2 regions of the Massilia sp. DJPM01 genome follow, and region 2 is predicted to be linked to the other one. Evidence: predicted binding sites of a transcription regulator. Region 2 holds the regulator's gene; the other holds the start of a gene.
The links. Region 2 encodes sigma-54, which starts transcription at its own class of promoters, with help from an activator protein. Its sites were predicted from a motif close to TGGCANGNAANCTGCTTT; they were not measured.
Positions count from the first base shown of each region.

Region 1 (3,346 bases), on a different contig from region 2:
TGGATAGTGGCCGAAGCCGGTCGCCAGCACCTCGCCGCTGGCCAGCACGACTTGCATGCCGGACACGTGCTGCAGCCGGTTGCCGTAAGGCGAGTGTCCGAAGCCGCGTTCCAAAATATTGCCCATGAAGCTGGTGTCGGGTCCGGCGCCGGTGCAATCGATCCACCAGTCCAGCTGTTCGCTGCTCAAATAATCCGACAACTGCTGCTGGGTCACGCCCGGCTCGATGACGGCGTAGCCAAGCTCGGCATCGACCTCGACGATGCGGTTCATCCTGCCCAGGTCGACGATGAGCTGGGCGTCGCCGACCGCGCAGGCGTCGCCATAGCCCCAGTTGCGCCCGGTGCTGAGCGGATACAGCGGCAAGCCGCGCTCCCCGGCCAGCCGCACCAGCGCCACCACCTCGGCCTGCGAACCCGGGTGCACCACCGCCAGCGGCGTGCTGGCGCGCGCGGCCGTGCTGCACCTGTAACGCCGCAGCGCGGCAGGATCGTCGCTGGCATGGCTGGCGCCGACAATGGCGCGCAGCGCCGCCAGCACGCCGCGCCGCCACCCCGGGTCGGGCGCTTCGTGTCGGAATTTTTGCTCCTCAATAATACGCATCGCGCCCTCCGCCGGCCTGGTACCCGCCGTTCAGGCGCGCCGTGATGCCCGCCTCGTCATGCTCCGGGAAAAAATACGGATAGAAAGAGCGTTCCTCGCCATGCTGCTCCATCAGGCCGCCCCATTTGCGGATCTGTTCGCCCATCTCCGTCAAGGGCAGGCGAAGCAGCACGGCCGGCGCGCCGACCCGGTGGCACGGACGTTCACCGCCAAAGTCGCTGAAGCCCAGCATGCGCTTGTAAAACATGACGTGGCGCGGATTGACCTCGATCACGTAGTCGCTGAAACCTTGCAGCCTGTGCGAATACAGATACGAGATGTGGATCAGCGAGGCGAACACGCGCTTGTTCACGCCCTTGTCGATCGCCAGGCGCGACGGCTCGCACAGGCGCCGTCCCTGGCTGCGCAGCAAGTCGAGCTTGTCGCGAAAATTGTCATCGGCCGGCAGGCCGAATTCGCTGTCCAGGCACAAGCTCATGGTCCCGACCAGCATCCCGCCCGTCTCGGCGTACAGCGTTACCTTGTTGGGGTCGTGGTGCAGGCTGGGCTCGACGGCATAGCCGCGCCAGCCGTACATTTTGCGGATCAGCAGGCTGGCCGCTTCGCGCCGTCCCGCTAAATTGGCCAGGCGGATATGAAATGCCTGCATCGCCTGGCCCGGCTCGGGCTCGGTCGCCGTGGCGACCCCTCCGCCCGGCTCGCGTAAGCCCGCCGGCATCTCGAACGTTGCAATCGGTAGCTCGTCTTGAAACATGGTTCTCTTTCCTTCCGCGTGATCGCGCAGTCCGCCTGCCGGCCCGCGCGCAAAGTTTGTACAGGTCAGACAGGGCCATCCATACGGAAGTTCACGCTGTTGCGCACACCATTGTTCTGGGACAAACTCGCCTCGTCGGGATTTTTGGCATGCCCGCCACGCACCCACGCAGCTGCCGAGATGAAATTCGCAAGCCCGTGATTTCATGAAGAAAAACGCGCTGGCACGCTTGCTGCATACAGCGTGGACACGGCGGCGCCGCAAGCTGTCGACGCTACCCCACTTCATCCCCACCGGAGAGTTAACTATGAAACCAGTCCCGACATCACTGTTGAAAAACGCGGCGATTGCCGGCCTTTGCCTGGCCGCCATGAACGGTGCGCGCGCCGATGCATTTGCCCAGGCCGTCCTCGTGGTCGACAATTTCCGTCTGCTTCATTCCAGCGGTGCCGCCTTCAAGTCGACCGATTTCACCATGCTCGACGGCACCAACTCGGCCCACGCCACCGCTTCCCTCAACAACATGGTGTCGGCCGCCATGCCGCAAAACCGCGCCATCCTCAGCGGCACCACGCCGGACGTGGCGCACCAGTTCGTCGGCTTGCCCAACGCACCGCGTGCCGAAAACAACTTCACCGCCTTTTCCGGTCCGCCACCGGTGCCGGGCACCTTCGGCTACGCCGACCAGAACATGACCGGCAATGCCATGACCATCGGTATCAAGCAGGCCGGGGTGCGCGCCGAAACGCGCGCCGATGCCTCTCTGGGCACCGATGGCGAGGCCGCCGGCGATTCCGACGTCGGCACCTCGAGCGCCTTCAACTTCACCCTCGGCGTGGGCGAGACCATGACCGTCGCCTTCGACGGCACGCCCTTTACCCAGGCATATGCCAGCAGCGGCGCCGGCATGGACACCAATGCCATCGCACGCCTGTCGTGGAGCATGAACATCATGAACATCACCACCGGGCAACTGGTGTTCGCCTATCAGCCTGGCGAACTGAACAGCATGGGCAATGTCAGCCGCACCGACAGCTTCCCCGGCATGTCGACCTATAACCCGGGCACGATGAGCTTCTCGGCGGTCACGCCCTGGCTCAACCAGTTCGATACCTACCAGCTGACCATCAACCAGACCACCCTCGCCAATGCCTTGCAAAATACCGTGGCGGTGCCGGAACCGGGCAGCCTGGCGATCTTCGGTTTGGGCCTGCTCGGCATGTCGCTGCTGGCACGCCGCCGCAAATAGGCCGGGGCTGGGCAAGATGCAAACAAGAAGAAGATGGCTTGCTGGTCCGAAGCCATTGCAGGGTCTGCAACCGCTGCTGCGCCGTCCGCGCCGGCCGGGGATGCGGGCGCCGGACGCCCGGCGGGGACCCTGATGCACGGCTCATTGGCAGCCTGCATTTTTCCGGTCAGGAGCGCGCCTGACCGGGCTGTTTTTTTGGCTCCAGCGTGGCGCGCGCCCCCGCTGTTGCTGCGCTTGACGCGAATCAACGCGTCCGTGATCAGCGGAATCTTACTGTTTCCTCAGACATATAATCGAAGGCGTAGTGAAGCTGGCAGTCGCCCTTCCCATCGCTGCCCGACTTACGGAGACCCACACGATATGGAGGACTTCATCAGCCAGCTGCTGCTGCATGCAAGGGGCATCTGGAAATATCGCTGGCTCGCCGTCGGCCTCATGTGGGTGGTGGCGAGCGTCGGCTGGGTGGTGGTGGCGCGCCTGCCGAACAATTACCAGAGTTCGGCGCGCGTGTTCGTCGATACCCAGAGCATCCTCAAGCCGCTGATGGCGGGCATGACCAGCATCCCCAATGTGCAACAGCAAGTGTCGATCATGAGCCGCACCCTGCTTAGCCGCCCGAACCTGGAGCGTGTGCTGCGCATGGTCGACCTCGACGTCGACGCCACCACCCCGCGCCAGCGCGAAAGCCAGGTCGAGGAGCTGGCCGCGCGCCTGAAGATCACCGGCACCAGCACCAACGA
Region 1 is NZ_JAQOZV010000038.1:2,199-5,544, reverse strand. Features, by position in the region: gene PO883_RS22050 (FAD-binding oxidoreductase) at 1-603, opposite strand, end outside; gene PO883_RS22045 (long-chain N-acyl amino acid synthase) at 590-1,357, opposite strand; gene PO883_RS22040 (EDSAP-1 family PEP-CTERM protein) at 1,665-2,606, shown strand; gene PO883_RS22035 (XrtA system polysaccharide chain length determinant) at 2,967-3,346, shown strand, end outside.
Region 1: a site for sigma-54 is predicted at 1,579-1,596, ahead of PO883_RS22040 (EDSAP-1 family PEP-CTERM protein). Genes of this name have one in related genera too.

Region 2 (3,346 bases):
CCAAGGCCCAGATCAACGAACGCCTCGACACCCTGCTGGCCGACCTGCAAATTGAAAAACTGCGCGAAAACCAGGCCATGACGCTGTCGGGCGGCGAGCGGCGCCGGGTCGAGATCGCGCGCGCGCTGGCGACCAACCCGCGCTTCGTGCTGCTCGACGAACCGTTCGCCGGGGTCGATCCGATCGCCGTCATCGAGATCCAGCGCATCGTGCGCTTCCTCAAGCAGCGCGGCATCGGCGTTCTGATCACCGACCATAACGTGCGCGAAACGCTGGGCATCTGCGACCGCGCCTACATCATCAACCAGGGTGCGGTGCTCGCCTCCGGTCGACCCGACGACATCATCGCCGATGAATCCGTGCGCCGGGTCTACCTGGGCGAACATTTCCGGATGTAGGCATGAAACAGTCCCTTCAACTACGCACCTCCCAGCACCTCGCCCTTACGCCCCAGCTGCAGCAGTCGATCCGGCTGCTGCAGTTGTCGACCCTGGAACTGCACCAGGAACTGGAACAGCTGTTAAGCGACAATCCGCTGCTCGAACGGCTCGACGATCCGCTCGATCATTCGGTGCGCCTGCTCGGTGATGGCGCCATCAGCAGCACCTCGACGCCGACCGAAGCGGCGCCCGAGCCGGGGGCGCAGGATGCGCCGGCGCCGGCCGAAGGCGAAGGCTTCGAGGGCGGCGAGGCGGATAGCCCGGCCAGCAGCAGCGACAACGATGGCGAATGGGGCGACCTCGGCCGCGCCAAGACCTCCGACGACGAGGATTCGCGCCCGCAGCTCGAAGCGTCCGCCACCACCTTGCGCGAGCACCTGATGGAGCAGATGCGCGTGACCGTGCTGGAGCCGCGCGACCGCGCGCTGGTCGAACTGATCGTCGACGCCGTCGACGACAATGGCTACCTGACCGAAACGCTGGAAGAGATCCACGAGCGCATGCCGCCCGAGCTGGAAATCGAAATCGAGGAATTGCGCACCGCGCTGGCGCTGCTGCAAAGTTTCGACCCGATCGGCGTGGGCGCGCGCAATGCGTCCGAATGCCTGGCGTTGCAGATCCGGCGCATGCCGGGCGTGGCGCTGGTGACGCGGCGCATGGCGCTGACCATCGTCGAGAACCATCTGACCTGGTTCGCCCAGCGCGAATTCAACAAGCTGAAAAAAGCGCTCGACTGCGACGACGAGGACTTGCGCGAGGCGCAGACCGTGATCCGCCAGTGCAATCCGCATCCGGGCGCGGAGTTCGCGTCCGACGTGTCGGACTACGTGGTGCCGGACGTGATCGTGCGCAAAGCGAAAAACGGCTGGTCGGTGATGCTCAATAACGACGTCATGCCGCGCCTGCGCGTGAACAGCATGTACGCCGCGCTGCTCAAGCAGGGCAAGGGCGAAGGGCAGATGGGCGCGCAGCTGCAGGAAGCCAAGTGGCTGATCAAGAACATGCGCCAGCGCTTCGATACCATCTTGCGGGTGGCCGAAGCGATCGTCGAACGCCAGCGCAATTTCTTCTCGCACGGCGCGGTGGCGATGCGTCCGCTGGTGCTGCGCGAAATCGCCGACACGCTCGGGCTGCACGAAAGTACGATCTCGCGCGTGACCACGCAAAAGTACATGATGACGCCGCACGGCATGTTCGAGCTGAAGTATTTTTTCGGCAGCCACGTGGCCACCGAAGCGGGCGGCGAAGCGTCATCGACGGCGATCCGCGCGCTGATCGTGCAGCTGACCAGCGCCGAGGATCCCAAAAGCCCTCTGTCGGACAGCAAGATCGCCGACATGCTGGGCGAGCAGGGCATGGTGATCGCGCGCCGCACGGTCGCCAAGTACCGCGAAGCGCTCAAGATTCCGCCGGTCGCCCTGCGCAAGTGCCTGTAGGGCGTTCAGGGTTGCGCGGTGCCTAGAAAAACTCCGGGTGCTCGCGCAGCAGCAGCTGTTCGTACTGGTTGACCGCCTTGAACTGTTCCAGCCCCGGCGCCATGCGCCGGCCGGCGTCCCAGCTGCGCCAGGCACGCGCCATGTCATAGCTTTTGAACAGCGCGTCGCCCATATCCTTGTAGGCTCCGGCCAGCGCCGGATTGGCGCGCAAGACGCTGGCGTACAGCGGCAGCGCGCCGCGTACGTCGCCCAGCTTGGCGCGCCAATTTGCTTCAAACAACGCCAGCATGTGCTGTTTGTGGGTGTTGAGCTTGCGCAGTTCCTGCAGCGTGGCGAGCGCCGCCTCCATCTCCGCCTTCCCCTTGGACCGTATCGCCGCCGCAAACGCGCGCACTTGCGGGTCGGCGTTGAGCAGCACCTTCTGCTCCGGGGTCGGCATTTTCATCGGATCACCGCTGACAAACGCCAATTCGGACATGCCGAGCATGGCGTCGAAGGCGCGCTTGTCGGCGAACGCTTGTGCGATCCCGGTCTCGAACGCTTGCCTGGTTGCCGCCGTCGGCGGGGCCGCATTCGCCTGCGCCTTGTCGAGCAGCTGATCGAGTTCGTTAGCCGCTGCCGCGCGCGGCTTGTACGGCTTGAGGTCGTAGCTGGCCGGAGCGCTTTGCCTGAGCGCGCTGACCGTATAGGTACGCGTCTGGCTGTGGCCGACCTGCTTGTGGTGCATCACGAAGCCGGCCGGCACGCGCTTTTCGCTGGCCAGGCGCGCCAGCACCAGCGGATGGCCGCCGAAACGGTAGCGCATCATGCGCTCGAACAGGGCCGCGTCGCCGGCGTTGACGCGGGTGCCGCCGGCAGGGATGTGCGCCAAGGGATTGCCGTCGACCGCCAGCACGGTGGCGCCGGCCTCGGTAGATTCGGACAGCTTGCGTGGCGCCGACGTGATCGACAAATTATGCTCGTCGAAGACCGGGTCGAACGAGGGCGGTTCGACGTTGGCCATGATCAGGGCCTTGTTCATGGAAGCCCGGTTTTTCAATTCCTGCATGCGAAAGCCGACGCCATCGAACAGCGAGTAGTCGACATAGCTGCCACTGGCCAGGTCGATCTGATAGCGGCGCCGGTTCGCCAGGTCGTAAATCATCGTTTCGCCCGCGCTGCTCACCGACAAATAGCGTTCGCCCAGCAAAACCTTGTACTGCTTGACCTCGTCCGGTGGCGGATTGTCGCCGTGCGAGGCGACCTTGTATTTGGTGGCGACGCTCAGGTCGAAACTGAGGGCGGCAAAGGCTGGGGCACTGGCGCACAGGGCGCCGGCCAGGAGCAGGCGCGGCAGGGAGATGAAGGCGGAGCGTTTGAACATATCGGCATCGGGAAATTGGCGGGGGAAGCGATTGTAGGGGAAGTCCGTTGTCTTATATATATCGACTTACATACCTGCTACTTTCCGATCCCCGCGGTATCGCGAGG
Region 2 is NZ_JAQOZV010000003.1:115,987-119,332, reverse strand. Features, by position in the region: gene lptB (LPS export ABC transporter ATP-binding protein) at 1-398, shown strand, start outside; gene PO883_RS03135 (RNA polymerase factor sigma-54) at 401-1,876, shown strand; gene PO883_RS03130 (hypothetical protein) at 1,899-3,239, opposite strand.